4 regions of the Bradyrhizobium sp. USDA 4538 genome follow, and region 3 is predicted to be linked to each of the others. Evidence: predicted binding sites of a transcription regulator. Region 3 holds the regulator's gene; each other region holds the start of a gene.
What was found. The regulator PhoB, encoded in region 3, activates phosphate uptake and scavenging genes when phosphate is short. The targets are predictions, from matches to a motif close to TGTCATNNANCTGTCAT.

Region 1 (7,901 bases), 690 kb from region 3:
CTGGGACTTCAGCTCGTCCGCGCGCAGCGGCATCAGGTTCATCGGCGGCGCGCCGATGAAGGAGGCGACGAAGGTGGTCGCCGGCTTCTGGTAGATGTCCAGGGGATTACCGATCTGCTCGACCTGCCCGCCGTTCATGACGACGAGGATGTCGGCGAGCGTCATCGCCTCGAGCTGGTCGTGGGTGACGTAGATCGACGTGGTGTTGAGCCGGCGCTGCAGCTTGCGGATCTCGACCCGCATCGCGATGCGCAGCTTGGCGTCGAGGTTCGACAGCGGCTCGTCGAACAGGAACACTTTCGGTTGGCGCACGATGGCGCGGCCCATCGCGACGCGCTGGCGCTGGCCGCCGGAAAGCTGGCGCGGCTTGCGCTCCAGCATCGGCGAGAGCTCGAGGACGCGCGCGGCTTCCTCGACGCGGGTCTTGATCTCGGCCTCGGCCATGCCCCGGTTGCGCAGGCCGTAGGCCATGTTGTTGTAGACGCTCATATGCGGATAGAGCGCGTAGTTCTGGAATACCATCGCGATGTCGCGATCGGCAGGCTCGACCTGGTTGACGACGCGGCCGCCGATGTCGATCTCGCCGCCGGTGATGGTCTCGAGCCCCGCGACCATGCGGAGCAGCGTGGACTTGCCGCAGCCGGAAGGGCCGACCAGCACGCAGAACTGGCCGTCGCCGACGTCGACATTGACGCCCTTGATGGCCTCGAAGCCGCCGGGATAGGTCTTGCGGACGCTGCGCAGCGTGACGTTAGCCATTACTTTTCCGTCTCCACCAATCCGCGCACGAACAGTTTCTGCATCACGACGACGACGAACACCGGCGGCAGCATCGCGAGCAGCGCGGTCGCCATCACGATCGGCCATTCGGTCAGCGCGTCCGTCGTCGTGATCATCTTGCGGATGCCGACCTGGATGGTCTGCATGTCGTCGCGCGTCGTGATCAACAGCGGCCAGAGATATTGATTCCAGCCGAGGATGAAGAGGATCACGAACAGCGCGGCCATGTTGGTGCGCGACAGCGGCAGCAGCGTATCCCAGAAGAAGCGGAACGGGCCTGCGCCGTCGATGCGGGAAGCTTCCAGCAATTCATCCGGCACGGTCATGAAGAACTGGCGGAACAGCAGCGTCGCGGTGGCTGACGCAATCAGCGGCAGCGACAGGCCGGCATAACTGTCGAGCAGATGCAGATCAGCGACGATCTTGTAGGTCGGATAGATGCGTACCTCGACCGGCAGCATCAACGTGATGAAGATGATCCAGAAGATCGCCATCCGGAACGGAAACCGGAAATACACGATCGCGTAGGCCGAGATGATCGAGATCGCGATTTTGCCGACCGCAATCAAGAGCGCCATGACCAGCGAGTTCAGCATCATGTTCAGCACCGGCTCGCGGGTCGAGCCGCTCGTGCCGACAAACAGCGTCTGGTAGTAGGTCTGGAGGAAATGGCCGCCGGGCAGCAGCGACATCTGGCCGTTGGCGATGACGGCGTTGTCCTGGGTCGAGGCGACCAGCGCGAGATAGACCGGGAAGGCGACGATCGCGATCCCGATCCACAGGATGACGTGAGCCAGATAGCGCTGGAAGCCTTCTTCCTCGACCATCAGTAGGTCACCTTGCGCTCGACGAAGCGGAACTGGATCGCCGTCAGCATGACGACGATGACCATCAGGATGACCGACTGCGCCGCCGACGAGCCGAGATTGCCGCCGAGCAGGCCGTCCGTATAGACCTTGTAGACCAGCGTCTCGGTCGCCTTGCCGGGACCGCCCCGGGTCATGGTGTCGATGATGCCGAAGGTGTCGAAGAAGGCGTAGACGATGTTGATGACCAAGAGGAAGAAGATGGTCGGCGACAGCAGCGGGAAGATCACGGTCCAGAACCGCCGCATCGGACGGGCGCCGTCGATCGCGGCGGCCTCGATCACGCTTTTCGGGATGCTCTGCAGCCCGGCGAGGAAGAACAGGAAATTGTAGGAGATCTGCTTCCAGGCCGCGGCGAGGATGATCAGGGCCGCCGCCTGGTCGCCGTCGAGCAGCGGATTCCAGTCGATGCCCATGGCGCGCAAATAGCGCGACAGCACGCCGAGCGAGGGGTGCAGCATGAACACCCAGAGCACGCCGACCACCGGCGGGGCCACCGCATAGGGCCAGATCAGCAGCGTGCGATACAGCGTCGAGCCGCGCAGCGGCCTGTCAGCCATCACAGCGAGCAGCAGCGCGAAGGACAGCGAGGAGACCGCGATCGCGAACGAGAACACGAAGGTCCGGACGATCGCCGCGAAATAGGCCGGCTCCTTGAACAGCTCGAGATAGTTCTCGAACCAGACGAAGCTGGTGGAGAGACCGAAGGCGTCCTGCAGCAGGAAGGACTGGATCACCGCCTGTACGGCCGGCCAGTAGAAAAAGATCAGGACGATCGCGAGTTGCGGGGCAACCAGCGCGTAAGGCAACAGCTTTGATTGGAAAATCGCTTGCTTTTGCATGGGCTCGGAAGAAGGGCAGGCCGCGGATGCGGCCCGCCGGTTGATCGCCCTAAAGCGCGATGAGATGAGGTTGGATCGTCATCGCGCCTTAGCTTGTCGTCTGGGCATGGTGGAAAACCGCTTCGCGCTTGTCCGGTTCATGCCCGAAGGCATCATGTCAGCGGACGGCGGTCTTTTCAAACTGCCGCAGCATCTGGTTGCCGCGCTCGACGGCGGCGTCCAGCGCCTGCTTGGCGGTCTTCTTGCCGGCCAGCGCCTGCTCGATCTCCTCCGACCACATGTCGCGCAGCTGCACCATGTTGCCGAGGCGCAGGCCGCGGGAATTCGCGGTCGGCTCCTTGTTGGTGAGCTCGAGCAGCGGGGTCTCGAGATAGGGCTGGTCCTTGTAGAAGCCTTCTTCCTTGGCCTTGGCATAGGCGGCCTTGGTGATCGGCAGATAGCCCGAGGCCTTGTGGATCCAGATTTGGCGATCGGTGTCCGAGAGGAAGGTCAGGAACTTGGCCACGCCCTTGTATTCCTCGGCCGACTTGCCGCCCATCACCCAGAGCGAGGCGCCGCCGATGATCGAGTTCTGCGGCGCGCCCTTGGCGTCGGGATAATACGGCATCGGCGCCGCGGTGAAGTTGAACTTGGCCTGCGCCTTGACGTTGCCGAAGAAGGCCGAAGAGGTCAGGTAGATCGGGCATTCGCCCGAGGTGAAGCGGCCTTCGCCGGTGTTGGTGCGACCGGCATAGTCGTAGGTCTTGTCCTTCTGCAGCTCGACGAGGTTCTCGAGATGCTTGACCTGCAGCGGGCCGTTGAATTCGAGCACGGTGTCGAAGCCGTCGAGGCCGTTGGCCTTGCTGGCGAGCGGCACATTGTGCCAGGCCGAGAGCTGTTCGAGATTGACCCAGGTGACCCACGAGCCGGAGAAGCCGCAGGTGTTATAGCCGGCTGCCTTCAGCTTCTTGGCGTCGTCGAACACTTGCGGCCAGGTTTTCGGAATCTCGGCGATGTTGGCCTTCTTCAGCGCATCGAGATTGATCCACATCACCGTCGACGACGAGTTGAAGGGGAACGACAGCATCTCGCCCTTGGAGGTCGAGTAGTAGCCGGTGATCGCGGGCAGATAGACGCCCGGATCGAACTTCTCGCCGGCGTCGGCCATCAGCTTGTAGACCGGTTTGACGGCGCCGGTGGCGGCCATCATCGTCGCGGTGCCGACCTCGAACACCTGCATGATATGCGGCGCGTTGCCGGCGCGGAACGCGGCGATGCCGGCGTTCATGGTGTCGGCGTAGCCGCCCTTGTAGGTCGGGATCACCTTGTAGTCGGATTGCGAGGCGTTGAAGTCGTTGGCCAGCTTGACGATGACGTCGTTGTTGGCGCCGGTCATCGCGTGCCACCACTGGATCTCGGTCACCGCGAACGCGGGCGACGCGAATGCAAGCGCGGCAGCGGCTGCCGCGGCAGCGCCTAGTCGTCGAAAGAACATCAAAACCCCTCCCAATTGGAACATCATCTTTCGTTGCGCGCGTTATCAGCGCCGGATGACGTTCAAATGACCGTATAAACGAAAGTCATGGTAGGGGGGAAGCCGAAGCGAAGGGAAGCGGTAAAAAAGGCGAAGACCGCAGCCGGCTCCGTGCGGTGCAGCGCCAAACGCGACGTTGCACCGCAGTGCTGATGTGTCGGCCGGTTCGATACGGGCCGACGCTCCAGCTTTGTCCTGACGCGAACCGGTGCCCATCCCGCATCACGTGCGGGACAGGCTCGAAAACGCCTTTAGCGCTTGCGCTGGGGACCGCAGACCACGCCCTTTTCAACCAGGCCGTTGATCTCGTCCTTCGAGTAGCCGAACTCGCCGAGCACTTCCGCGGCGTGCTGGCTGAACTTCGGCGGCGTGCGGCGCAGGTTCGGCTTGGTGCGTTCGAGGCGGATCGGCGAGGCGACGCCCTTGTACCAATCCTTCTCGATGACGTCGCCGCGATGGATGGTGTGCGGGTTGGTCAGCGCCTGGTCGATCTTCTGCACCGGGCCGGCCGGCAGGCCGGCGGCGAGCAGCCGGTTGCACAGCGGCTCGGCCTCGTGCTGGCTGAACACCGCTGCCAGCTCGACGCGGAGCGCATCGCGGTTGGCGATGCGGTCCTTGTTGCGGGCAAAGCGCGGGTCGGTGCCGAGCTCGGGCTTGCCGATCTCCTTGGCGAGCTTGCGGAAGGTTCCGTCATTGCCGACGCCGATGAAGATGTTGTCGGTCTTGGTCGGGAAGATCGCGTACGGCACGAGGTTGGGATGCTCGTTGCCGGTGAGCGACGGCGGCTTGCCGTGCATGAAGTAGTTCGCGGTGTGCGGGTGCATGATCGCGAGCCCGGTCTCGTACAGCGTCGTCTCGATGAACTGGCCGAGCCCCGAGCGCTGCCGCTCCGACAGCGCCATCAGGATGCCGATCGTGGCGTAGAGCCCGGTGGTGATGTCGACCAGCGGCACGCCGATCCGCATCGGGCCGCTCTCCGGCGAGCCGGTCGCCGCGATCATGCCGGTCATCGCCTGGATGATCGCGTCATAGCCGGGATTGCCGCCGCGCGGGCCGTCGGCGCCGAAGCCGGAGATCCGGCAATGCACGAGGCGCGGAAATTTCGCGCGCAGCACGTCGTTGCCGATGCCCCATTTGTCGAGCGTGCCCGGCTTGAAATTCTCGATCAGCACGTCGGCGGTCTCGAGCATCTTCATCAGCACCGCGCGTCCGCCCTCGGAAGCGAGGTCGAGGCCGATCGAGCGCTTGTTGCGGTTGATGCCGACGAAATAGGCCGCGTCTTCTTCGTGGAAGGGAGGACCCCAGTCTCGCACCTCGTCGCCGGCGGGCGGCTCGACCTTGATCACGTCGGCGCCGTGGTCGGCAAGAATCTGGGTGCAATACGGACCGCCGAGCACGCGCGTCAGATCGATCACGCGCAGGCCGGTCATCGCGCCCGTAGCCGCTGGGGTATTCATGGAAACAACCTTCGCTCAGTTGGGATCAGATAAACGAGGGTCCCAGAGCTAACGGTCTTCAGCCGACCCAGCAATGCTTCCGTCGGCGCAGGCCCATGCAGCAGGCGGCGCATGCGTTCGCCAAGCGAACCAGCCGCTGAAAGAGCAATGGTCCGCCACGTGTTGCGGCGGACCATTGCGTGATGTGGAATTAGACGACGCTCAGCTTGACGTCGACATTGCCGCGGGTCGCGTTGGAATAGGGGCACACCTGGTGGGCCTTCTCGACCAGCGCTTCGGCATCGTTGCGCGCAAGGCCGGGCAGCGACACCGCGAGCTCGACGGCGAGGCCGAAGCCGCCTTCCGAGCGCGGGCCGATGCCGACCGTCGAGGTCACCGAGGCGTCGGCGGGAACCTTGGGGCCGCCCTGCGAGGCCACGAACTTCATCGCGCCGATGAAGCAGGCGGCATAGCCGGCCGCGAACAGCTGCTCCGGATTGTTGCCGGCACCGCCGCCGCCACCGAGCTCCTTCGGGGTCGTGAGCTTGACGTCGAGTGCGCCGTCAAGCGTCGCCGCATGGCCGTCGCGGCCGCCGGTTGCCTTGGCGCTGGTCTTGTAGAGCACGTTCACAGACATCGTGGTCTCCCTTGGTGGGTTGGGCTTGAATTCGATGACACATGTATTGCACGCAAATAGATTGCGCACAATATAAAATATGCGGTCTCACATTTAATTGTTCGCAATTGAATCCGCGGTCCCGTGAGCCCAGAATGACCCGGAAACGAGATGGATTCGATGGGAATCATGGCCAGGAAACCGACGGCCGCGGATCAGGCGCTGCGGCTCGACAATCAGATCTGCTTTGCGGTCTATTCGACCGCGCACGCCTTCAACCGCGTCTACAAGCCGCTGCTCGACCGGCTCGGGCTGACCTATCCGCAGTATCTCGTGATGCTGGCGCTGTGGGAGCGCGACGACGTGGCGGTGAAGGACCTCGGCGAGCGCCTGTTCCTGGATTCCGGCACGTTGACGCCGCTCTTGAAGCGGCTGGAGGCGGCGGAGTTGATCAAACGGACCCGCAGCACCGCGGACGAGCGGGTGGTGCTGATCGCGCTGACGCCGCAGGGCCACGCGCTGCGCGAAAAGGCCAAGGCTGTGCCGCAGTCGATCCTCGCGGCCTCGGACTGCACCGTCGGCGAACTGATGGCGATGAAGGACGAGATCGTCGCGCTGCGCGACCGGCTGAATGCGGTGCTGGGGGAGTAGGGGCGGTCGGGGCGGTTAGAGGCGCTTCTTGGCGAAGGCGCGGCCGGAGTGGGATTTGAGATATTTCTCGAAGGCCAACGCTTTATACTTGTCGGGAAATGCGCAGTACCAGACCAATTCCCACGGCATAAATTTTGAGGTGTGCGCCGATTTGCCGGCGTTGTGCTCAGGAATCCGGCGCTTCAGATCTTCGGTCGCGCCGACATATTCTTGATCAGGGAAGTTGATGCTGCGGATGATGTAGACGTACCACATTCGCATCCACGGATGGCCGGACGGGCAACAGGACCTTGGCGGTCCGTCTTCGCCCTTCGGGCTACGCCGGACACCACGCTTCGCCCTTCAGGCAACTCGTGGCTGCGCCACGCGTACCAGTGGCGCATCGCAGTTACTGATAAGATAAGTCGGCTAGTTGATCCAGTCCGTCTTCGCCCTTCGGGCTACGCCGGACACCACGCTTCGCCCTTCAGGCAACTCGTGGCTGCGCCACGCGTAGCCCGAAGGGCGAAGCGTGGTGGAGCCAGGCGGGATCGAACCGCCGACCTCTTGCATGCCATGCAAGCGCTCTCCCAGCTGAGCTATGGCCCCTTATCCAGTTGGGATGATCCTGGGGGATCGATCCCGGTCCGCGCGGCCTGGACGACTCGCGCGGCAGCACCGTTGATCATAGATCGGCGCCGATCTCAAGTCTCTTCGTCGCCTCCGACGTCACCAATGATGTCGGTGACGTCCTCATCGCCCTCTTCCTCGTCGGCGATGAAGGTCGAATCGTCGTCGTCATCGTCGTCGATGGTCTCATCGACCTCGATATCGTCCTCGGATTCGGGAACCTGGGCCTTGACCTTCCCGGTGTTCTCCTCGGCATCGGCCTCCTCGAGCGAGACCATCTCCTCGGCCTCGGCGGGCTCCGGCATGTCGGCTGCGGTCGCAGGCGAACTGACGGTGGCGCCACGGCCCCGCGGCGGGGCGATCGGCGCGATCGGCACGACTTCGCCGGTATAGGGCGAGATCACCGGATTCTTGTTGAGGTCGTAGAACTTCTTGCCCGTGGTCGGGCAAATGCGCTTGGTTCCGAGCTCGGACTTGGCCACGTGGTAATCCCAGAATTTTCCTGAAAAACGGAGCTTCACTTGGCTAGTTGAGGAGCCGCTGTCAATAGCGGTCTGCGCGCATTTGACGGGCGCGTGACGCGGTGTT
Region 2 (7,901 bases), 3.9 Mb from region 3:
CCGACGTGCTGACGGTCAAGGATCTGCAGGCCTGGTACGGCGAATCCCACATCCTTCACGGCATCAATTTCAACGTGAAGGCCGGCGAGGTGGTGACGCTGCTCGGCCGCAACGGCGCCGGCAAGACCACCACGTTGAAGTCGGTGATGGGCGTCATCAACAAGCGCTCCGGCTCGATCCGCTTCGACAATCAGGAAATCATCCGCGCTACCTCGGACAAGATCGCGCGGCTCGGCATCGCATTCTGTCCCGAGGAGCGCGGCATTTTCGCCAGCCTCGACGTGCGCGAGAACCTGCTGCTGCCGCCGGTGGTGCGGCCGGGCGGCCTGCCGCTCGACCAGATCTTCACGCTGTTTCCCAACCTGAAGGAGCGCCTCACCAGCCAGGGCACCAAGCTCTCGGGCGGCGAGCAGCAGATGCTGGCGATTGCGCGCATCCTGCGCACCGGCGCGCGCTTCCTGATGCTGGACGAGCCGACCGAAGGGTTGGCGCCGGTCATCATCCAGCAGATCGGGCACACCATTGCGCGCCTGAAGTCGCAGGGCTTCACGATCCTGTTGGTCGAACAGAATTTCCGTTTCGCCTCGACCGTTGCGGACCGCTACTACATTGTCGAGCACGGCAAGGTGATCGACGGCTTCGCGAATTCCGAGCTGTCGGCCAACATGGACAAGCTCCATACCTATCTCGGCGTCTGATATCGCCAGAACCAGAAAATTTAGGACGAGGGAATACGACATGAAGAACAAGATTTCGGCGCTCCTGCTCGGCACCGCGATGGTGCTGTCCGCCGCAAGCGTCGCCTCCGCCCAGGAAAAGCTCGACAAGACGGTCAAGATCGGCGCGCTGTCGGATCAGTCCGGCCTCTACGCCGATCTCGCCGGCCCCGGCTCGACGCTGGCGGCGCAGATGGCGATCGAGGACTCCGGCCTCAAGGCCAAGGGCTGGACCATCGACCTGATCTCCGGCGATCACCAGAACAAGCCCGATATCGGCACCACCATCGCCCGCCAGTGGTTCGACGTCGACAAGGTCGACACCATCGTCGACGTGCCGAATTCCGGCGTCGCGCTCGCGGTCAACAACGTCGTGAAGGAAAAGAACGGCGTCTACATCAATTCGGGCGCCGCCACTTCGGATCTCACCAACGCGCAGTGCTCGCCGAATACCGTGCACTGGACCTACGACACCTACATGCTCGCCCACGCCACCGGCCAGGCGCTGGTGAAGGCGGGCGGGGACACCTGGTTCTTCCTCACCGCGGATTACGCGTTCGGCGCCGCGCTCGAGCGCGACACCACGTCCGTCGTCACCGCCAATGGCGGCAAGGTGGTCGGCGGCGTCAAGCATCCGCTCAACACCGCCGACTTCTCCTCCTTCCTGCTGCAGGCGCAGGCCTCCAAGGCCAAGATCATCGGTCTCGCCAATGCCGGCGGCGACACCACCAACTCGATCAAGCAGGCGGCCGAGTTCGGCATCGTCAAGGGCGGCCAGAAGCTCGCGGCGCTGCTGCTGTTCCTCACCGACGTCAAGGCGATCGGGCTCGAGACCGCGCAGGGCCTCAACTTCACCGAGACGTTCTACTGGGACCTCAACGACAAGACCCGCGCCTTCTCCAAGCGCTTCTCGGAGCGGATGAAGAACAGCGCGCCGCCGACCATGGTGCAGGCCGGCGTCTATGCGGGCCTCATGCATTACTTCAAGGCGCTGGAAGCGCTCGGCGGCAATCCGCATGACGGCGCCAAGGTGGTCGCGAAGATGAAGACGATCCCGACCGACGATCCGTTGTTCGGCAAGGGCGAGGTCGAGGCCAACGGCCGCGTCACCCACGACGCCTACCTGTTCGAAGTGAAGAAGCCCTCGGAGTCCAAGGGACCGTGGGACTTCTACAAGCTGGTCGGCACCGTGCCGGGCAACCAGGCCTTCACGCCGCTCGACAAGAGCACCTGCGCGCTTCTGAAGAAGTGACGATCATGCCCGCCGGCCATGCGCGTGGCCGGCGGGCTTCATCTATCTAGCGAAAGCTCATTCGATGCAGGCTCTCTACGCACAGCTTCTGGTGGGACTGATCAACGGCTCGTTCTACGCGCTGCTCAGTCTGGGGCTCGCCGTCATCTTCGGCATGCTCAACATCATCAATTTCGCGCATGGCGCGCTCTACATGATGGGCGCCTTCGTGGCGTATTTCCTGCTCAACCTGGGCGGCATCAATTACTGGTGGGCGCTGATCATCGCACCCGTCGTGGTCGGCATCTTCGGCATGATCCTCGAGCGGACCATGCTGCAATGGCTGACCGGCCTCGATCATCTCTACGGATTGCTGCTGACCTTCGGCATCGCGCTGATCGTGCAGGGCGTGTTCCAGAACTATTTCGGCTCCTCGGGCCTGCCTTACTCGATCCCCGATCAGCTCAAGGGCGGCGTCAATCTCGGCTTCATGTTCCTGCCGATCTATCGTGGCTGGGTCGTCATCTTCTCGCTCGTGGTGTGCCTTGCGACCTGGTTCCTGATCGAGAAGACGCAGCTCGGCGCCTACCTGCGCGCCGCGACCGAGAACCCGACGCTGGTGCGCGCGTTCGGCATCAACGTGCCGCGCATGATCACGCTGACCTACGGGCTCGGCGTCGGTCTTGCCGCGCTTGCCGGCGTGCTGTCGGCGCCGATCAACCAGGTCCGTCCGCTGATGGGCGCCGATCTCATCATTGTGGTGTTCGCGGTGGTCGTGATCGGCGGCATGGGCTCGATCATGGGCTCGATCATCACCGGATTCGCGCTCGGCGTGATCGAGGGACTGACCAAGTATTTTTATCCCGAGGCCTCCAACACCGTGGTGTTTGTCCTGATGGTGGTGGTGTTGCTGGTGAAGCCAACGGGACTGACGGGACGGGCGGCTTGATATGTCAGCATTGACCGACGATACACTTCCGATCACGCCGCGCGCGATGCGCGACGAGATGATCGTATTCGCCGCGATGGCGCTGCTGCTGGCGATCGTGCCGTGGACGGGGATCTATCCGTTCTTCGTCATGCAGGCGCTGTGCTTCGCGCTGCTCGCCTGCGCCTTCAACCTCCTGATCGGCTATGGCGGCCTGCTGTCGTTCGGCCACGCGATGTTCCTCGGCACCGCCGGCTACGTCTCGGCCCACGCGCTGAAGGTGTGGGGGCTGACGCCGGAGCTCGGCATCCTGGTCGGCACCGCGGCCGCGGCCTTGCTCGGCCTGGTCACCGGCTACATCTCGATCAAGCGGCAGGGCATCTATTTCTCGATGATCACGCTGGCGCTGTCGCAGCTGCTTTACTTCCTCTATTTGCAGGCGCCGTTCACCCATGGTGAAGACGGCATCCAGGGCATTCCGCAAGGCCACCTGCTCGGCATCTTCGATCTCTCGAAGCCGCTGGTGCTTTACTATGTCGTGCTGGTCGGCTTCCTCGCCGGGTTCCTGCTGATCTACCGCACCATCAACTCGCCGTTCGGCGAGGTGCTGAAGTCGATCCGCGAAAACGAGCCGCGGGCGATTTCGCTTGGCTACAAGACCGACCAGTACAAGCTGCTCGCCTTCATCCTGTCGGGCACGCTGGCGGGCTTTGCCGGCTCGCTGAAGGTGTTCGTGGCGCAGAATGCCTCGCTCACCGACGTGCACTGGTCGATGTCCGGTGAAATCGTGCTGATGACGCTGGTCGGCGGTCTCGGCACCATCTTCGGCCCGGTGGTCGGCGCCTTCGTGATCATCGCCATGCAGCAATATCTCGCCGGTTTCGGCCAGTGGGTGACGGTGATCCAGGGCGTGATCTTCGTGGCCTGCGTGCTGCTGTTCCGGCGTGGCCTGGTCGGTGAGCTGGCCCATTTGTTGCGGCGGTCGCTGTAGGGCAGGTCCCGGCGACTTTCGGCCGACATAGCGGTGGACGACCGCCCGCTCGGGCGGTCGATCCCGATGCTTTCCCCGCCAGATGCTCTATGACAGTTCTGTGACAGTCGCTAAAAGGGCTGTCCCGGAATGATGGAACTGAGACATGCTGCGCTGGTTTCGCGCCTTCCTGCCCAAGGAAGAGCGGTTTTTCGACCTGTTCGCCCGACACGCCCGGACCTCCGTGCAATGCGCATTGGCGTTGCAGGACATGCTGAAGGGCGGGGAGGAGACTCCGGTCTTTTGCCAGCGCGTCAATCAGTTCGAGAACGACGCCGATAGCGTCACCCGCGAGGTCCTGACCGCGGTTCGCCGCACCTTCATCACCCCGTTCGATCGTGGCGATATCAAGAACCTGATCACCTCGATGGACGACGCGGTCGACCAGATGCAGGCGACCGCAAAGGCGGTCATGCTGTTCGAGGTGCGCGAGTTCGAGCCGCCGATGCGCGAGATGGGCGGCCTGATCGTCGAATGCGCCAATCTGGTCGGCCGCGCGCTGCCCCTGTTGCAGTCGATCGGCCACAACGTCTCGATGCTGACCCAGATCACCGAGGAACTGACCAAGCTCGAGGGCCGGGTCGACGATCTCCAGGATATCGGGCTCAAGGAGCTGTTCCTGAAGCACCGCGACGCCAACACGATGGACTACATCGTCGGCGCGGAGATCTACGACCATCTCGAGAAAGTGGCCGACCGTTTCGACGACGTCGCCAACGAGATCAACTCGATCGTGATCGAGCAAGTGTAGAGCGGGGCATCACGTGGACGCCACGCTGGGTCTTCCAATTCTGACCATCCTGATCGCGGTCGCGCTGCTGTTCGACTTCCTGAACGGCCTGCACGACGCCGCGAACTCGATTGCGACCATCGTCTCGACCCGCGTGCTGCGGCCGCAATATGCGGTGTTCTGGGCGGCGTTCTTCAACTTCGTCGCGTTCCTGGTGTTCGGCCTGCACGTTGCCAACACGATCGGCACCGGGATCATCGAGCCGTCGGTGGTGGATGCGACCGTGATCTTCGCAGCATTGGTCGGCGCGATCGTCTGGAACGTGATCACCTGGGCGCTGGGCATTCCGTCGTCGAGCTCGCACGCGCTGATCGGCGGCCTGGTCGGCGCCGGCATGGCGAAGGCGGGGATTTCGGCGGCGGTGTGGAGCGGGCTCTCCAAGACCTTGCTCGCGATCGTGCTGTCGCCGCTGGTCGGCTTCCTGCTGGCGCTGGTGCTGGTCGCGATCGTGTCCTGGCTCTCGGTGCGCTCGACGCCGTTCGCGGTCGATCGCGCATTCCGCATCCTGCAATTCGCCTCGGCGTCGCTCTATTCGCTCGGCCATGGCGGCAACGACGCGCAAAAGACCATGGGCATCATCGCCGTGCTGCTGTATTCGCAGGGCCATCTCGGCGACACCTTCGAAATTCCGTTCTGGGTGGTGCTGGCCTGCCAGGGCGCAATGGCGCTGGGTACCCTGATGGGGGGCTGGCGGATCGTCCGCACCATGGGGCTGCGGATCACCAAGCTGACGCCGATGCAGGGTTTCTGCGCCGAAACCGGCGGCGCCGTGACGCTGTTCATGGCGACCTATCTCGGGGTTCCCGTATCGACCACGCACACCATCACGGGCGCCATCGTCGGCGTCGGCGCCGCACGGCGGCTTTCCGCCGTGCGCTGGAATGTGGCGAGCTCGATCGTCTACGCCTGGGTGATCACGATCCCGGCGTCGGCCGCGGTCGCAGCCGCGAGCTATTGGGCGGTGCAGATTCTGAAGTAGCGTTTTCGAGCGAAGTGGAAGCCGGTTCGCGTTAAGAAAACGCGTCCCAAAAAGGAGTAATCAGCCGACCAGCTTCAGCCCGACGATGCCGGCAACGATCAGTCCGATGCTGGCAAGCCGCATCGCGGTCGCGGGTTCGCCGAGCAGGATGATGCCGAGCGCCGCGGTGCCGACCGCGCCGATCCCGGTCCAGACCGCATAGGCGGTTCCAATCGGCAGCGTCTTGAGCGCGAGGCCGAGCAGGATGACGCTGCCGGCCATCGCCGCCAGCGTCAGCACCGACGGCACCAGCCGCGAGAAACCTTCGGTATATTTCAGCCCGATCGCCCAGCCGATCTCGAGCAGGCCAGCGGTGAACAGAATGGTCCAAGCCATCACGAACCCTCCAGATAAGGCAGGGTCGTCCCCGCGAACGGTATGGTGAGGAGAAGGTCGTCCTTCCGGTGCCTATATGGGGATGGTGCGGGCGTTCCGCATTGCGACAAAACGCCCTTGATTGCGCCCGTTTTCCCTGCCAAATGCCCCGCCATGTCCGACATTTCAGTTTCAGCCGAATCGCCGTCCCGCTCGCCGCTTTCTGAGGAAGTGGCGCGACGGCGCACCTTTGCGATCATCTCGCACCCGGACGCCGGCAAGACCACGCTGACGGAAAAGCTGCTGCTGTTCGGCGGCGCCATCAACCTTGCGGGCCAGGTCAAGGCCAAGGGCGAGCGGCGCAACACGCGCTCGGACTGGATGAAGATCGAGCGCGAGCGCGGCATCTCGGTCGTCACCTCGGTGATGACCTTCGAGTTCAACGACCTCGTGTTCAACCTCTTGGACACGCCGGGCCACGAGGACTTTTCGGAAGATACCTATCGCACGCTGACCGCGGTCGATTCCGCGGTGATGGTGATCGACGCGGCGAAAGGCATCGAGGCGCGCACCCGAAAGCTGTTCGAGGTGTGCCGGCTGCGCGACATTCCGATCATCACCTTCATTAACAAGATGGACCGCGAGAGCCGCGACACGTTCGAGCTTCTGGACGAGATCGAGAAGACGCTGGCGCTCGACACGACGCCGATGACCTGGCCGGTCGGCCGTGGCCGCGACTTCCTCGGCACCTATGACGTCGTCAATGGCGGCGTGCGGCTGCTCGAGGGCGGCGGCGCCAAGACCGGCGCCACCGAGCAGATCGACATCGCCGATCTCGGCAAGCGCAATCCCAATCTCGACGTCGCCGAAGTCAAGGACGAGCTCGCGCTGGCCTCGGAAGCCTGCAAGCCGTTCGAGCTCGCTGCGTTCCGCGAGGGCCACCTGACGCCGGTCTATTTCGGCAGCGCGCTGCGCAATTTCGGCGTCGGCGATCTGCTGGAAGGCCTCGGCAAGTTCGCGCCAGCGCCGCGCGCGCAGGACTCGGATTTGCGCAAGGTCGAGGCATCGGAGCCGCGCATGAGCGCGTTCGTGTTCAAGATCCAGGCCAACATGGATCCGAACCACCGCGACCGCATCGCCTTCGCCCGGCTGTGCTCGGGCAAGCTCAGCCGCGGCATGAAGGCCAAGCTGGTGCGCACCGGCAAGAACATGAGCCTGTCGAGCCCGCAGTTCTTTTTCGCGCAGGACCGCTCGGTCGCCGACGAGGCCTTTGCCGGCGACGTCGTCGGCATTCCGAACCACGGCACGCTCAGGATCGGCGACACCCTGACCGAGGGCGAGGATCTGACCTTCGTCGGCGTGCCGAGCTTCGCGCCGGAAATCGTCCGCCGCGTCCGGCTGACCGATGCGATGAAGGCGAAGAAGCTGAAGGAAGCCTTGCAGCAGATGTCGGAGGAGGGCGTCGTGCAGGTGTTCCGCCCGCGCGACGGCGCGCCGGCGCTGGTCGGCGTGGTCGGCCCGCTGCAGCTCGACGTGCTGAAGGCGCGGCTCGACGCGGAATATTCGCTGCCGGTCGAGTTCGAGATCAGCGAATTTTCGCTGGCGCGCTGGATCTCGTCCGACGACCGCAAGCAGCTCGACGCCTTCATCTCCGCCAACAATTCCGGCATCGCCGACGACGTCGACGGCGATCCCGTGTTCATGGCCAAGAACGAGTTCTATCTCGGCTACACCCGCGAGCGCGCCGAGGGCATCACCTTCTCCAACGTCAAGGACGTGAAGAAGAAGGCGTAGTGGCGCTCGCTCCGGTGTCGTCCCCCGGGAAGGCGCGGGACCCGGTACGCCGCGGCTTCTCCGTTACTCGCTACGGTTC
Region 3 (7,901 bases):
TCGCGTCGAGCAGCTGAAGAAACTCTGGGAGTCCGGCCTGTCGGCCAGCCAGATCGCGGCGGAACTTGGCAATGTGACGCGAAACGCCGTGATCGGCAAAGTGCATCGGCTCGGCCTCTCCGGCCGCGCCAAGGCACCCTCCACGGCCGCGCCGCGGCAGCGCAAGGCTCGCCCGGCCCAGCACATGATGCGGGTGGCGCGTCCGGTCTCTCGCGGCAACACCGCGCTGGCGCACGCCTTCGAGGTCGAGATGGAGCCCGATCCGATCTCCTACGACAATGTGGTGCCGATGAGCCAGCGGCTCTCGCTGCTGGAGCTCAACGAGGCCACCTGTCATTGGCCGGTCGGCGATCCCTCGAGCCCGGAATTCTTCTTCTGCGGCGGCAAGGCGCTCGCCGGCCTGCCCTATTGCGCGCATCACTCGCGCGTCGCCTACCAGCCCGCCGCCGATCGCCGCCGGCCGTCGGCGAAACCGCAGATCAAGTGAGCACTCGGGAAAACGACGGAAGACCTCAAAAACAAATCCCCGCGAAAGCGGGGATTTTTTTGTGTGATGCGTAGCCCATTACATCACCGGCGTCGTCCCGGCGAAAGCCGGGACCCATAACCACTAATGCGTGTTGTTAGAAAGCCGTCTGGCCGCGTGCCGATTGCACTGGCCGCGGCGTATGGGTCCTGGCTTTCGCCCATAGGCGCTAAAATAGGATTTGCGCCTTGGATTCGCTTGTGATTCCAAGATGGAATGGCACACGAATCGCTTGTGAACAAAGATTGGGCGCGCGTTGTCGCCCGACTTGGCGGAGCCGAGGCTCTGAACATTAGCGCGCGCAAGACGAAGGCGTTTGTCCGTCCGCGGGAGATCAGCAATGCGGTCGACTTGCTGCGCCTGATCTTGGCTTATTGCCTTGGTGAGAAAGGGCTGCGGTTGACGGCGGCATGGGCCACGTCGGTTGGGCTTGTCGATATCTCCAACGTGGCTCTGTTGTATCGCTTACGTCAGTGCGGAGATTGGCTGGCAATCTTGGTCGAGCAGGCGCTTGCCGCCGCGGCGCCGAAGGCGAGCCGCGGTCGTCTGATCCGTATTGTTGACGCCACGACGGTCCCCAAGGCTGGGACGAGCGGCAGGAACAAGAACGCAGTGTGGCGTATCCATAGCGCGTTCGATCTTCCGCAGGAGCGCTTTGGTCACTTCGAACTGACCGATCAGCGAGCGGGCGAGACGCTGGATCGGATACCGGCGGTTGCCGGTGAGATCCGTCTTGCCGATCGCGCCTATCTGCAACCGGAGCGCATGGCGCATCTCGTCGATGCCGATGCGGACTTCGTGATCCGGGCCGGCTGGAAGAGCGCGCGCTGGCTCGATGCCGAAGGTAATCTTGTTGACCTCACTGCCGAACTGCGCAACGCCTCGGCGCGTGGCCTGATCGATCGGCCGATTTGGATAAAGCGCAAGTCAGGTGCGCCGCCGCTCGCAGTGCGTCTGGTTGCCGCGAAGAAGCCGGCGCAAGCTGCTGCGGCTGCGCGACGCAAGGCGCGCCGGACTGCACAAAAGGGAGGTCATCAGCTCTCCAGGCAAACACTTGACGCCGCAGATTGGGTGATCCTGGTGACCTCACTCAGGCCAGAGGACTTCACGACTGCAGATATCCTCGCCCTCTATCGGCTGCGATGGCGCATTGAGCTCGGCTTCAAGCGGCTGAAAAGCCTGATTGGCCTGAAGGGACCTCCCGGAACCGACGAGCGGTCCGCCAGACCCCATATCCTCGCTCATCTGCTGATCATTCTATTGCTCGAGCCGCTCGTCGACGAACTCGAAGACTCTCCCCGCTTGGCCGACGCCGCCTGACCCACCCAGTGACGTGGCGTCTGCTGCGCCAGCTCGTAGCTTCGCTACGGCAAGCGATCATTCCACAGCCCGCAATCGCTCTACTCTGCAGAGCCAGTCACGCTCTCCGGCGACATCTACGCGAGCCACCCAGACATAAGCGCCACTATCAGACTATGATCAAACTATCTTAGCGCCTATGGGCTTGCGCCGGGACGACGCCGTGTTGCGGTTTATGAATGCCGCATGGCCGTTACGGCTGTGGCTCGGCCTTGGCAAAGCGGTCGTCGAGCGCGTAGCCGGCGCCGCGCACGGTGCGGATCGGATCCTGCTCGCGGCCCGGATTGAGCAGCTTGCGCAGGCGGCCGATATGCACGTCGACGGTGCGCTCATCGATGTAGATGTCGCGGCCCCAGACGCTGTCGAGCAGTTGCTCGCGGCTGAACACGCGGCCGGGATGCTCGAGGAAGAATTCGAGCAGGCGATACTCGGTCGGCCCGAGATCGATCGGACGGCCCGAGCGCGCCACGCGGCGCTTCTCGCGGTCGAGCTCGATGTCGCCATAGGTCAGCACGGTCGCAAGCCGCTCCGGGCTGGCGCGGCGCAAGAGGCCCTTCACCCGCGCCAGCAGCTCCGGCACCGAGAACGGCTTGACGATGTAATCGTCCGCGCCGGTGGCAAGCCCGCGCACGCGCTCGCTTTCCTCGCCGCGCGCGGTCAGCATGATGATCGGAAGCTGCTTGGTCTCGGGCCGCGCCCGCAGGCGGCGGCACAGTTCGATGCCGGACAGGCCCGGCAGCATCCAGTCCAGCACCACGAGGTCGGGAACGCGCTCCTTCAGCCGTGTATCCGCATCGTCGCCGCGCCCCACCGTCTCGACATCGTAGCCTTCCGCATCGAGATTGTAGCGCAACAGCGTCGTCAGCGCTTCCTCGTCTTCGACTACCAGAATGCGTGCGCTCATCGGTCTAAGTTCTTTCTCTGTGGTGATCCGTTGCCCAGACGCAAACCGAAACGCTTACTTCCTTGAGCATAGTCCCCGCGGAAACGATTTGTCGCGAGGATCATCCAGTTTCGCTCTTGCCGGTTCCGTGCTTGCCGATCATGCCTCAGTTGCCCGGCACCGTGGTGGCAAAAGTGGTCATGTCCCCCTTCGGGCGCTTGTCGGTGATCTGCTGGCCCTCGATCATGTAGAACACGGTCTCGGCGATATTGGTGGCGTGATCGCCGATCCGCTCGATGTTCTTGGCGCAGAACATCAGATGGATGCAGAACGAGATGTTGCGCGGATCTTCCATCATGTAGGTGAGCAGTTCGCGGAACAGCGAGGTGCAGATCGCATCGACCTCCTCGTCGCCCTTCCAGACGTTCATCGCCGCCGGCAGGTCGTGCGCGGCATAGGCGTCGAGCACCGACTTGACCTGCGACAGCACGAGGTCGGTCATGTGCTCGAGGCCGCGGATCAGCTTCAGCGGCTGGAAATCGCTCTCCAGCGCCGCGACGCGCTTGCCCATGTTCTTGGCGAGGTCGCCGATCCGCTCGAGATCGGTGGCGACGCGCATCGCGCTGACGATCTCACGCAGGTCGATCGCCATCGGCTGGCGGCGCGCGATCGTCAGCACCGCGCGCTCTTCGATGTTGCGCTGCAGATTGTCGATCTCGATGTCGGCGGCGACCACGCGCTTGCCGAGCGCGACGTCGCGACGGATCAGCGCGTCGACCGACTCGGTAATCATTCGTTCGACCAGGCCGCCCATCTCGGCGACCAGGCGGGTCAACTCCTGCAGGTCGCTGTCGAATGCCTTGGCGGTATGTTCAGAAGCCATCGCTTGTCTCCCTCAACCATGATCCCGGGGATCATGGCTTCGTGTCCTGAATTTTAGCATGACCTGATCGGAAAACCGGTTTCCACTTTTCCGGATCATGCGCCGGTCAACCGAACCGGCCGGTGATGTAGTCCTGGGTGCGCCGATCGCTCGGTGAGGTGAAGATCTTGTTGGTGTCGTCGAACTCGATCAGCTCGCCGAGATACATGAAGGCGGTCTTGTCGGAGACGCGCGCCGCCTGCTGCATGTTGTGGGTGACGATCGCGATCGTGTAGTCCTCGGAGAGCTCCTGGATCAGTTCCTCGACCTTGGCGGTCGAGATCGGGTCGAGCGCCGAGCACGGCTCGTCGAACAGGATCACCTCGGGGCGCACCGCCACGGTGCGCGCGATGCACAGGCGCTGCTGCTGGCCGCCGGAGAGCGACAGGCCGGAGGCGTTCAGCTTGTCCTTGACCTCGTTCCACAGCGCGCCGCCGCGCAGCGCCTTCTCGACCCGGTCGTCCATCTCGGACTTCGAGATCTTCTCGTAGAGGCGGATGCCGAAGGCGATGTTCTCGTAGATCGTCATCGGGAACGGCGTCGGCTTCTGGAACACCATGCCGACCCGCGCGCGCAGCAAGTTGAGGTCGAGCTTGGGGTCGAGAATGTTGGTCTGGTCCAGCATCAGCTGGCCGACCGCGCGCTGGCCCGGATACAGGTCGTACATCCGGTTGAAGATGCGCAGCAGGGTCGACTTGCCGCAGCCGGACGGGCCGATGAACGCCGTGACGCGGTTGGTGCCGAGCGTCAGGTTGATGTTCTTCAGCGCGTGGTGCTCGCCGTAATAGAAGTTGAGGTTGCGCACCGTGACTTTCGGCGGCGCTTCCGGCAGCGGAACCTGGGGAATGTGGCCTGCGGCAGTCGTGGAGACGGAAAGCTCGGTCATTTTGCGGCCCTTTCGGCACCAAGGATACGCGCGCCGATATTCAACGCGAGCACGGTGAATGTGATGAGCAGCGCGCCGCTCCACGCCAGCTCTTTCCAGTAGGCGTAGGGGCTCTGCACGAAGTTGTTGATGGTCACTGGCAGGTTGGCCATCGTCTTGGTCAGATCCAGGCTGAAGAACTGGTTCGACAGCGCGGTGAACAGCAGCGGCGCGGTCTCGCCGGCGACGCGGGCGGTCGCCAGCAGCACACCGGTGATCAGACCCGATCGCGCGGCACGATAAGCGATCCGCTTGATCACCAGCGAACGCGGCAGGCCGAGCGCGGAGGCGGCCTCGCGCAGCGGATTGGGCACCAAGAGCAGCATGTCCTCGGTGGTACGCAGCACGACCGGGATCACGATCACCGCGAGCGCAAGACTGCCTGCGATCGCTGAGAAGCCGCGCATCGGCACCACCACCGCACCATAGATGAACAGGCCGATGATGATCGAGGGCGCGCTGAGCAGGATGTCGTTGATGAAGCGGATCACCGAGGTCAGCTTGTCGTGCTTGCCGTATTCGGCGAGGTAGGTGCCGGCGAACAGGCCAAGCGGCGCGCCGATGCCGACGCCGATCACGGTCATGATGACCGAGCCGACGATGGCGTTGAGCAGGCCGCCTTCGGTCGAGCCGGGCGGCGGCGTGTTCTGGGTGAACAGCTGCACGCTGAGGCCGGCAAGGCCGTTATAGAGCAGCGTGATCAGGATCAGCGCCAGCCAGGTGACGCCGAACAGCGCCGCACCGACACAGAGTGCGCGGATGACGATGTCGCTGCGGCGGCGGGATTTGTAGATCGGGTTCATGGCGTTACTTCCCCGCCTTCTTTTCAAGCCGCATCAGCATCAGCCGCGCGCCGGCGAGCACGAAGAAGGTCAGCACGAACAGCAGCAGGCCGAGCAGGATCAGGCCGGACTGGTGCAGGCCGTCGCTCTCGGCGAATTCGCTGGCGATCGCCGCCGAGATCGTGGTGCCCGGCGCGAAGATCGACGACGAGATCCGGAACGAGTTGCCGATGATGAAGGTCACCGCCATGGTCTCGCCGAGGGCGCGGCCGAGCGCCAGCATGATGCCGCCGATCACGCCGACGCGGGTGTAGGGGATCACGACGCTGCGAACGACTTCCCAGGTGGTGCAGCCCATGCCGTAGGCGGCCTCTTTCAGCACCGGCGGCACGGTCTTGAACACGTCGACCGAGATCGCGGTGATGAAGGGCAGCACCATGATCGCAAGGATCAGCGCGGCGTTGAACAGGCTGAGATAGGACGGCGGGCCTGCGAACACCGCGCCCAGCACCGGGACGCCCTCGAAGATCCGGATCATGAAGGGCTGGAACGTGTTGGCCAGGAACGGGCCGAGCACGAAGAAGCCCCACATGCCGTAGATGATCGAGGGGATGCCGGCGAGCAGCTCGATCGCGATGCCGATCGGGCGGCGCAGCACTTGCGGGCAGAGCTCGGTGAGGAACACGGCGATGCCGATGCCGACCGGAATGGCGATCAGCATCGCGATGACCGAGGTAATCAGCGTGCCGTAGATCGGGCCGAGCGCGCCGAGCACCGGCGGATCGGCCGAGGGCGCCCAGCGCTGCGTCCACAGGAAGGCGAAGCCGTATTCCTTCATCGCCGGCCAGGCGCCGACGATCAGCGACAGGATGATGCCGCCGAGGATCAACAGAACCGAGATCGCCGAGATACGGGTGATCCAATAGAAGGTGAGGTCACCAAGCTTGAAGGCGCTGAGGGCCTTGGCGCGATCGTAAGGTCCCGCGGCTTCCATCACATCGCTCTGAACAGCCATGTCTGCCACGCCAATCCCCTCTTTAGTATGCAAAAGCCACGCAAACCGCTACGCCCCGAAGCGATCTTCACTGACGCATTTGGCCGGGCGTCGTCGTTCCAGCCACGCCCCTTGAGGCGCGAACCCCGGCCTCGATCCCGCGCTTGTCGCCGCGGTGATGGAGGCCGGGTCTTGGTCGCTCAACCTGTGCCGCGATCCTGTCGGCACAGGCCCTGTCGCAGCGTCGGACTTAGCTCTTGATGTCCGACGACCAGGTCTTCTCGATCAGCTTGACGACCGAGTCCGGCATCGGAATGTAGTCGAGCTCTTCGGCCGCCTTGTCGCCCTTCTCGAAGGCGTACTTGAAGAACTTGAGCGCTTCCTGCGAGGCCGCCTTGTCGGTCGAGTCCTTGTGCATCAGGATGAAGGTCGCCGCGGTGATCGGCCAGGAGGCTTCGCCCGGCTGGTCGGTCAGGATCACGTAGTAGCCGGGAGCCTTGGCCCAGTCGGCATTCGAGGCGGCAGCCTGGAAGGCAGCCATGGTCGGCTGCACGGTCTTGCCGGCCTTGTTGACCAGCCCGGTGTAGGTCAGCTTGTTCTGCTTGGCGTAGGCATACTCGACATAGCCGATCGCGTTCTTGGTCTGGCTGATGTTGCCGGCAACGCCTTCGTTGCCCTTGGCGCCGACGCCGACCGGCCACTCGACCGCGGTGCCGGAACCGACCTTGGACTTCCAGTCGGCGTTCGACTTGGAGAGATAGTCGGTGAAGTTGAAGGTGGTGCCCGAACCGTCCGAACGGCGCACGACGGTGATGGCATCGCCCGGCAGGGGCAGCTTCGGATTGAGCTTGGCGATCGCCGCGTCATTCCACTTGGTGATCTTGCCGAGATAGATGTCGCCGAGCACTTCGCCCGACAGGATCAGGTCGCCCGGCTTGATGCCTTCGAGGTTCACGACCGGGACGATCGCGCCCATCACCATCGGCCACTGGACGAGGCCGTCCTTCTCGAGCTGCTCGTGCTTGAGCGGCGCGTCGGTGGCGCCGAAGGTCACGGTCTTGGCCTGGATCTGCTTGATGCCGGCGCCGGAGCCGATCGACTGGTAGTTCAGACCGTTGCCGGTCTCCTTCTTGTAGGCGTCAGCCCACTTCGAATAGATCGGAAACGGAAACGTCGCGCCCGCGCCGGTAATATCGGCAGCGAAGGCCGACGTCGAAGCGGCGATCATGCCGGCTGCGACGATTGCTTTGATGAAATTCATGGGTGGTCTCCATCCTGTGAGCGAAGCGCCGAATGCGCCCGATCGCGCTCACGCCGGTCCATCTAGGAGCGGTCGGTGCTGCTTTTACGAAGGTTGGATGACAGTTGGATGACAACGCTAAGCGGCTGAAAACGCTCAGCTTTGAGTTGGTAACGGGGTCTTCGGCCGGGGAAAACAGGCGGTAAAAGTGGCGCCGTTCTTCGGCACGCTCTCGATCAAAAGACGCCCGCGATGACGGTTAAGAATATG
Region 4 (7,901 bases), 940 kb from region 3:
GTCGCGGATCACGATCGCGCCGCGGCGCGTCTCCAGCACGCCTTCCGCCTTGAAGTTCTGGATCACGCGGCTGGTGTAGCTGCGGCCGACGCCGAGCAAAGTCGAGAGCTGTTCATGCGTGAGTGGCACCATGCCGTTGCCATTGGTGCGCTCCATCGCCGAGATGATCCATTTCGCCGCGCGCTGCTCGATCGAGTGGATCGCATTGCAGGCGGTCGACTGGAAAATCTGCGCCAGCATGCAGTCGGCATAACGCGCGAAGATGTTGCGCACGGAGATCGACGTCAGCTTGGCGGCGTCGAGCTTGCTGACCGGCAGCCGCGCGAACGGGCCGCCGAACTTGACGGTGATGCGGGTATAGGCCGGCAGGAAGCCCTGGCTGACGATGCCGCCGACCGCGCCCTCGCGACCGACCAGGATGGTCTCGACATCGCGGCCGTCCTCATTGGGCACCATGTAGGACGCAAGGCTCGGCCCGCATGGAAAATGCACGGTCTGGACGTCGTCGCCGGGATTGTAGAGCAGATCGCCGGCCGCGGCCTCGACCAAGGCAAGGTGCGGCGCGATCAGTTCGTAATCGGCGGCGTTCAGCCGGCGCAAAAGATTGTTGAACGGCCGGTCACTCGTCCCGGCCAACTCGGTCCGTTTCGTGATCATTGGAAATCCTGAGAACCCAACGCGGACCATAATCGGAAAGTTCCCGGATTTATGTTCACTAGTGAACAGACGCGGCAGCCCGCGATGTGATGGGTTTCACCTCGGGAACAGCCGGCGTGCTTTCAGGCGCCGGTCGCGGGCCAATCCGGCCGGACTAATCCGGTCTTTCATCCATGCTTTAAAAACGGAAACTGGCGCGCCATGGACTTCACCCCCAATGCCGGCATGCCCGGTGACGTCCTCGTGGTTGAGGACGATCCGATCATCTCGCTCTATTTCGAGGACACCATCCTCGGCTTCGGCGCTCGGACGGTGCGCACCGCCACGAACGTCGCCCGGGCGCTCGAGCTGATCGCCGAACGCGCGCCGGATTTCGCGCTGCTCGACGTCGGCCTCGTCAGGGGCGAGAAGACGTTCGCCATCGCCGAGCGGCTGGATGTGCTGAAGGTGCCGTTCGCTTTCGTCACGGGTTACGGTGCGGATATCCGGCTGCCGGCATCGCTCGCCGGCAAGCCGCGGCTGACCAAGCCGTGCTCGAGCGAGGCGCTGGAAGCGGCGCTGCGAAACGGACGTTGACGCATTGCCGGCTTCGGCCTCGCCGTCGGCGCGTTCGTCGTCTACCATCCAGCCTGTCGGATTCGGTGACGCAAACGCTTCGGGAAAGCGTCATGGTGATCAGGATATTTGCTGCGCCCGCAGCCGCGCTCGCTCTCGGGCTGCTGCCAGCGCCGCCGTTCGGCTCGGCCGTCGTCGGTCGCTTCGTGTCGCCAGCTCTCGCTACGCCGGCCGCACTCTCGAGCGAGCAATCGGCCGCGCTTGAGACCTACGACAAAGCCCTGAAGGGCTTCGAGTCGATCCTGCGCCAGCGCCGCGCGCAGATCGATTCGAAGCAGCCGCTGCCCGACTTGCCGGGCCAGGCGATCTATCTGGCCCGTGTCGAGATGATGAGCGCCTACAAGGACCTCACCGATGCGCTTCCGTCCAGGATTGGCAGACCCAACAGATTCGGAATCCCCCCGGCCTACTTCAACGCCGACAATGAGCCGCTGCTCGATGAGTACAGGAAGCTCTTCGACGTCATGGAGGCGCCGCCCGCCGGTGCGCAAACATCCAATACGCCATTCAAGGACGTGGTCGATCTGGCGACGGTGATCGCGCGCGCCAAGGGTCTTGACGCCGCCGACGCCGCCGTCGCGGGCCGTATCAGCCTCGGCCTCTTCTTTGCCGAGACGAACGGCAAGCAGAATGCGGGCAATGCACGATCGAACACCTATAAAGGAAGCCTGCAGACCGGCCCGTCCGAGGATCGCGACGGCCGAAGGAAATGGGCCGCCATCAAGGGGTCGATCGCGACACTCGATCCTGCGCTGAGCCGTCGCGACGACCGGGAAGAGGCGCGAGTCGGCAACCTCGACCACAGGTTCAATCACTGGACCGCCGTGCGGGACGGCCTCATGAACGCACACGCCGAACTTTTCCCGCAGGTCGCGGCGATCCAGAAAGCGCTGCCGGACCCGATCGATCAGATGAAGGTCTTTGAGCTGATCCAGATCATTCCCACGCCGACCAGAGCAGCGCTCAAATCGGGCAACCTCGTCGGCTACAGAATTTCCGATCCCAGGATCATGCGATATCTGCGCAACAACAGCGTCTTCGCGTTCGGCCGGGCCGACCGGGCAAGAACATCCGCGACCTTCCGCGAGATCCTCGATGCGATGTGGCTGTTCAACGCCAAGTTCGAGCAGGCGCTTGCCAAGTTCAAGGAGATCAAGTCGGGCAAGCGGGGCTGAGGAGGAGTTGATCGCTCGGCCGTCAGGGTGGACCGAGCAGCGCCCATCGCGGCTCGCAGAATTCCTTCACGGCGGAAGCGACGCTGCTGCTGATGAGGTTTTGGCGCTCGGGCGAGTCCATCTCGCGTTCCTCGTCCCGGTTGATGATCGAGCCCGCCTCCAGCAGGATCGCGGGCATCGCGGTCTTTCTCAGCACGATGAGTTCATCATTGCTGTAGACGCCGGTATCCTTGTTCAGCAACGGGTGCTGGTAACGACCCATGATGGCCTGGCTGTATTGCTCGGCATAATGCAGGCCCTGGGCCTTCATTTCCCCGGCGACCAGTTCGGCGAACCGGAGGCTGGTCTTGAAGTCCGGATTGTCCCGGGAGACGAACACGGAGTAGCCGCTGAAGCGGTCGCTGAAGTGGCTTTTCTTGCCCTCGAACTCCCAGTCCTCGAGCATCTTGTTGGGCACGGAGTCATGGTGGATCGACATCAGCAGATCCGCGTGCAGATTGTTGGCGGCTGCGACCCGCTTGAAGAGGCTCGGTCTCGCTTTGCCTTCGGTCAGCAGCAGCCTGGTTTCGGCAAAGCCTTCGGCCTTCAACCTCTCCTCGATCAGCCGCGCAAGGCGCAGGTTGAAGGTGAACTCGGCGACATTCCGCGCGCTGATCGCGCCTTCCGATTGCGCTGTATGTCCGACATCCAGCACGATCCGGAACGTCGCGGGATCGCATTTGGCAGCGGCTGGCTTGAGAGCTGAAAGCGGCAGGGTGACTGGCCCAAGGGCGGCCAGCCGCATGGCGCGGTGCCTGGGCGGAGCGCGGTGCCTTGCCAATTTGGCAGCCCTTGTCGCCTTCGCGCGCTTCGGCGACTTGGCATGCTTGGGTGAGCTCTTGAAGAGATCGGGCAGCCAGCCGGCATCGCTGACTTCGATCGGCAGCAGCGCGAACACTGCGATCGCGACGACCAACAAGCGGCGAGGCCGAAACCTCGCAACGCTACCACCGAGCACGCGAAAGAATTCGCAGCGCCTCATGCTCCGCCCCTCCGGGCCCCCAGCATAACGGCTCTGACATCGGTACCGGAAGATGCCGGGGAGGTCCATCCCCCGGCAATCGCGTTGCCTCGCCTTGGAGGCAAGGCCGTCAAGACAAAGAGTCCGGTTCCGTCGTGGCTGTGACCGAACTAGTGTCCCGAATCCGAAGTTCGCATCATTTGCCGCACCTTCGGAGCGAACTTCGGATTCGATAAGGACACTAGCAAACTTATAATTCTAGTGTGCTTTATGAATGCGAAGTTCGTGAAAGTGGCTGCCGCGAAATCGCACGAACTTCGCATTCAGCACACTAGACCGGCTTCGGGTCGAGCGTGATCGCCCACAGCTCGGCGTCGACGCGGTCGCGCAGGCTCACCGTCATCTGCCCGCTCTTGCCGTCGATCTTGACGTGGCCGAAGAACTGCATGCCCGCCGACGGCGGCAGGTTCTGGTTGCCTTCGCCCGGCGCCTTGATGAACTTCACCTCGGGGCCGAAGGTGTTGTCGAGCTCGTTCGGACCGAACGTACCGGCATGCAGCGGGCCGGAGACGAATTCCCAGAACGGATCGAACTCCTGGAACTGGGCCTTATTTGGGTTGTAGTAGTGCGCGGCGGCGTAATGCACGTCGGCGGTCAGCCACACCGTGTTGACGATTCCCGCGGTCTTGATGAAACGCAGGATGTCGGCGATCTCGAGCTCGCGGCCGCGCGCCGGACCATCGCCCTGCGCAAAGGCTTCCGAGCCCTTCTTGTTGGCCGCATCGTCATAGACGATCAGCGAGAGCGGCATGTCGGAGGCGATCACCTTCCAGGTGGCGCGCGAGTTGAGCAGCGCGCGCTTCAGCCAGGCCATCTGGTCCGGGCCGATGAAATAGGCGTCGGGGCCATACTGCTCCTGCAGGTTCGGGCCGTTGGGGCCGCGATAGCTGCGCTCGTCGAGCATGAAGACGTCGAGATGCGGACCGTAGCTCAGCGTGCGATAGACGCGCCCAGGCTCGACGATGCTCTCGCGCATCGGATACATCTCGTGGAAGGCCTTTGCCGCGCGCGCCGCGAGCACATTGATGTCGCGCTCCTTGTAGGCCGCCGGCAGCTGTTTCGACAGCGACCAGTTGTTGGTCACCTCGTGATCGTCCCACTGCACGAAGATCGGCACCTCGGCATTGAAGGCGCGGACGTTGTTGTCGAGGAAGTTATACTTGTGGGCGGCCCGGTATTCGTCGAGCGTCTCGGCGACCTTGGCCTTCTCGGGGATCGTGACGTTCTTCCAGACCTTGCCGTCGGGAAGCTTCACCTCGGAGGGGATCACGCCGTCGGCGTAGATCGTGTCGCCGGAGTGCAGAAGGAAATCCGGAGCGTGCTTCTTCATCGCGGCGAAGGTGATCATGCCGCCGTCGTCGGGATTGATGCCCCAGCCCTGGCCGGCGACGTCGCCGCCCCACACGAAGGAGACGTCGCGGCGGTCGCTCGGCGCGGTCCGGAAGCGGCCGACCACCGGTTCGCCGACGATGTCGATATGGGCGAGGTCGCGGAAGCGGACGCGATAGAAGATGTCCTGGCCGGAGGGCAGGTTCTCCAGCAGCATCTTGGCGGTGAAGTCGCTCTCGGGCAGCGCCGTGATCGGCGGCAGCGTATGGGTGTCCTTGAAGGACTCGGTGGTCGCGACCTCGACCATCATCTGCGACGGCCGGTCCGCACGCGCCCACACCACGCCGCCGTCGACGCCGACATCGCCGGACTGCACGCCATGGGTGATCACGGGACGGTCGGCGGCGCGCGACAGATAGGGCATCGCAATCACGCCGGCGCCGGCCGCAGCCGCCGTGGAGAGAAAGCGTCGGCGGGTGAGATTTCGCGAGAACCGGATCGTCATGGGGAGCCTCCTCAGGTCACAGCGACAATGCGCCGCAGGCGCGCCAAGACCTAGAAAAATTCCATGACGGAGACATTACAGCGGCGGGCGTCGCGTGAGGTGGGCACGTCTGTCAGGCTCCCTCTCCCGCTTGCGGGGGAGGGTGGGGAGGGGTCTCTCGACGAATCATGGCGAGGAGAGAGCCCCTACCCGCAAGCGGGAGAGACGAAGGCATCTCGCGGATAGAGTAGCGGCGATTCTACGCCGTGCCCGCCGCTCTGAACTGCGTGGCAGTCCGTTGCAAATTCTGCGGCATGCTGAACAGCAGCGCCTTGCGGTCGGCGACGGCGTTATGAAGCTGCTCGAGCGCGATGTTGAACGCGGTCAGCGTGCCTTCCTCGATGGCGCCGTGTTCGAAGCAGTCCAGCGTGTGGCGCAGGATGTCGTCGGCCTCCGCCTGCATCTGGTCGAGTTCCTCGATCGAATCGCTTTGCCGTGCGGTCTTCAGCATCTCCAGCAGGCGTTCGCGCTGCGAGGTGTTGGTGTTGCGCTCGTCCTGCTTGAGATAGCCGGCGAACCACGCACCGGCCGAGCCCATCGCCGAGAACGCCATCAGGCTCCACCAGATGTAGTCGCTGTAGCGGTCGAGGAAGGTTTTTTCCTCGCCGTCGACAAACGCGGCGGCGCCCGGATGCACCGGAATGGTGGCATCCTTGTCGGTGTCCGGCGTCTCGATCTTGGCGGCGAGCGGGAAATCGGTCTTGAGCGACTGCCGGATCGCGAACAATTGCCGCGTGAATGCCGCGACCGTCGAGTCCGACAGGCCCTTCCGCGCAACGATGTGGTGCGAGAAGCTGATCGTCTTCACCTCATCGTCGGGCCGGTCGGCGGAGCCGAGCGAGCCCGCGGGGATTTCCGCGGCCTCATAGGCCGGATGGTTCTGCGCGATCGCCTCGGAGGCGTCGATCGCAAGGAAGCTGGGTTCGCCGCCGTCGCGGACCGACGCCGTGATCGCATCGATCGTGATTTTGCTGTTGGCCGGGCCGACGGCGAGATAGGCGTCGGCCTTGAGGTTCTTGATCGCTTCCGCCGCCTCATTGGCCGGGAATTGAACGATCTCGACCTTCATCGGGTCGACGCCGTATTGCGTCAGGATCAGCTTCAGCAGATTGACATTGGCCGGGGTGCGGCCGACGACGCCGATCTTGCGGCCGGCAAGCTGCGCGATCTTGGTGATCCGCGCGGATTTCCGAACCTTGCCCTTGGCGGGCGGAACCCACATCACCACGACATTCTTGCGCAGGGTCGCGACCGCCTGGGCATTCTTCGGCACCTCGAGATCGCCGCGGATGATGGCGAGATCGGCCTTGCCGTCGGCCAGCGTCTGGGCGCTGGCGGTAGCGCCCTCGGTCTGCACCGGCCTCAGTTTGACCTGGGTGTTCTGCTGGTTGTTGAAGGCCTGCGCCAGCGCCTGCACGACCTTGACGTCATCGCTGTTGGCGGGACCGACCGCGATCCGCAGCGTCACCGGACGCACGGCGAAATAATAGCCGGCCAGCAACGTGCCGATGATGGCCAGCGCGCCCGCGATCAAAACGAACATCAGCCGCCGCTTTGCCGAACGCAGCGGCTTGGGCGACATGCTGGCGGAGCCGTCTGTCATCGATCTCGCAAACAATCGTCGGGGCTCAATCTCGCAAAACTACCAACGCGCATACATCCTCTATGTGTAGCAAATTACTGAATGGACAGATGTTACAACTCCGTCATGGTTACCAGCGGCGATAGGACGCGATTTCGGCCTTAATTTGGGCGTGGATCCCATCCCGGAGGCCGTTGTTAGGCTAAAGTCGGCGTCAAACGGGAGAGTTTACCATGGTCGAACGGCTGTCAGCGGAGGCGAGGAAGGCCGCCCTTTGGGAACTGGCCGGCTGGTCGGAGGCGTCCGGCCGCGAGGCGATCGCCAAGACTTTCGTGTTCAAGGACTTCAACGAGGCCTTCGGGTTCATGGCCCGCGCCGCCCTGGTCGCCGAGAAGAGCGACCATCACCCCGAGTGGAAAAACGTCTACAAGACCGTCGAGGTGGTGCTGTCGACCCATGATGTCGGCGGGGTGACCAAGCGCGACATCGACCTCGCCAAGGCCATGAACGCGATCGCAAGGCAGCTTGGGGTCAGTTGACCCCGGCGCGTGGAACCTTGCGCGGGTCCGCCGATATCCCCAGATTCGCATCGTCCGCCGCCGAATTGGCGCGGCGTCGAGGAACCTTGCGATGACATCGAGCGAACACGGCGCGGGATTTGGGCCTGCCGATCGGCTGGCGCAGGACGCTGAAAGCGTGCGCCGCCGTTTCTGGATCAAGTTCAAGAAGGTGGTGGCGAGCCTGCCCTTCGCGGAGGACCTGCTGGCCGCCTATTACTGCGCGTTCGACCGGCAGACGCCGCGCCATGTGCAGGCGGCGCTGCTCGGGGCGATCGCCTATTTCATCCTGCCGTTCGATTTCGTGCCCGACATGCTGCCGATTCTCGGCTTCACCGATGACGCCGCGGTGCTCGCAACCGCGCTCCGCATGGTGGCAAGC

Region 1: the regulator PhoB is predicted to act here: its motif matches at 4,018-4,034, upstream of ugpB (sn-glycerol-3-phosphate ABC transporter substrate-binding protein UgpB).
Region 2: the regulator PhoB is predicted to act here: its motif matches at 3,956-3,972, upstream of J2R78_RS38945 (DUF47 domain-containing protein).
Region 4: the regulator PhoB is predicted to act here: its motif matches at 5,405-5,421, upstream of J2R78_RS16090 (alkaline phosphatase).

What each region holds. Positions count from the first base shown of each region.
Region 1 covers NZ_JALJZE010000001.1:3,830,532-3,838,432, forward strand. The annotation lists gene J2R78_RS17260 (sn-glycerol-3-phosphate import ATP-binding protein UgpC) at 1-759, opposite strand, end outside; gene ugpE (sn-glycerol-3-phosphate ABC transporter permease UgpE) at 759-1,607, opposite strand; gene ugpA (sn-glycerol-3-phosphate ABC transporter permease UgpA) at 1,607-2,488, opposite strand; gene ugpB (sn-glycerol-3-phosphate ABC transporter substrate-binding protein UgpB) at 2,646-3,962, opposite strand; gene J2R78_RS17280 (CaiB/BaiF CoA-transferase family protein) at 4,253-5,458, opposite strand; gene J2R78_RS17285 (organic hydroperoxide resistance protein) at 5,649-6,074, opposite strand; gene J2R78_RS17290 (MarR family winged helix-turn-helix transcriptional regulator) at 6,243-6,704, shown strand; gene J2R78_RS17295 (GIY-YIG nuclease family protein) at 6,720-6,959, opposite strand; tRNA gene J2R78_RS17300 (tRNA-Ala) at 7,217-7,292, opposite strand; gene J2R78_RS17305 (TIGR02300 family protein) at 7,388-7,795, opposite strand.
Region 2 covers NZ_JALJZE010000001.1:8,430,243-8,438,143, reverse strand. The annotation lists gene J2R78_RS38965 (ABC transporter ATP-binding protein) at 1-698, shown strand, start outside; gene J2R78_RS38960 (ABC transporter substrate-binding protein) at 739-1,968, shown strand; gene J2R78_RS38955 (branched-chain amino acid ABC transporter permease) at 2,033-2,896, shown strand; gene J2R78_RS38950 (branched-chain amino acid ABC transporter permease) at 2,898-3,866, shown strand; gene J2R78_RS38945 (DUF47 domain-containing protein) at 4,012-4,656, shown strand; gene J2R78_RS38940 (inorganic phosphate transporter) at 4,670-5,674, shown strand; gene sugE (quaternary ammonium compound efflux SMR transporter SugE) at 5,735-6,049, opposite strand; gene J2R78_RS38930 (peptide chain release factor 3) at 6,203-7,822, shown strand; gene J2R78_RS38925 (NAD(P)/FAD-dependent oxidoreductase) at 7,886-7,901, opposite strand, start outside.
Region 3 covers NZ_JALJZE010000001.1:4,523,956-4,531,856, reverse strand. The annotation lists gene J2R78_RS20395 (GcrA family cell cycle regulator) at 1-487, shown strand, start outside; gene J2R78_RS20390 (IS4 family transposase) at 761-1,846, shown strand; gene phoB (phosphate regulon transcriptional regulator PhoB) at 2,079-2,789, opposite strand; gene phoU (phosphate signaling complex protein PhoU) at 2,935-3,651, opposite strand; gene pstB (phosphate ABC transporter ATP-binding protein PstB) at 3,758-4,576, opposite strand; gene pstA (phosphate ABC transporter permease PstA) at 4,573-5,418, opposite strand; gene pstC (phosphate ABC transporter permease subunit PstC) at 5,423-6,412, opposite strand; gene pstS (phosphate ABC transporter substrate-binding protein PstS) at 6,642-7,652, opposite strand; gene J2R78_RS20355 (ATP-binding protein) at 7,788-7,901, opposite strand, start outside.
Region 4 covers NZ_JALJZE010000001.1:3,585,601-3,593,501, reverse strand. The annotation lists gene J2R78_RS16110 (Crp/Fnr family transcriptional regulator) at 1-657, opposite strand, end outside; gene J2R78_RS16105 (response regulator) at 859-1,233, shown strand; gene J2R78_RS16100 (hypothetical protein) at 1,326-2,447, shown strand; gene J2R78_RS16095 (N-acetylmuramoyl-L-alanine amidase) at 2,470-3,231, opposite strand; gene J2R78_RS16090 (alkaline phosphatase) at 3,779-5,341, opposite strand; gene J2R78_RS16085 (TAXI family TRAP transporter solute-binding subunit) at 5,580-6,983, opposite strand; gene J2R78_RS16080 (4a-hydroxytetrahydrobiopterin dehydratase) at 7,196-7,501, shown strand; gene J2R78_RS16075 (YkvA family protein) at 7,593-7,901, shown strand, end outside.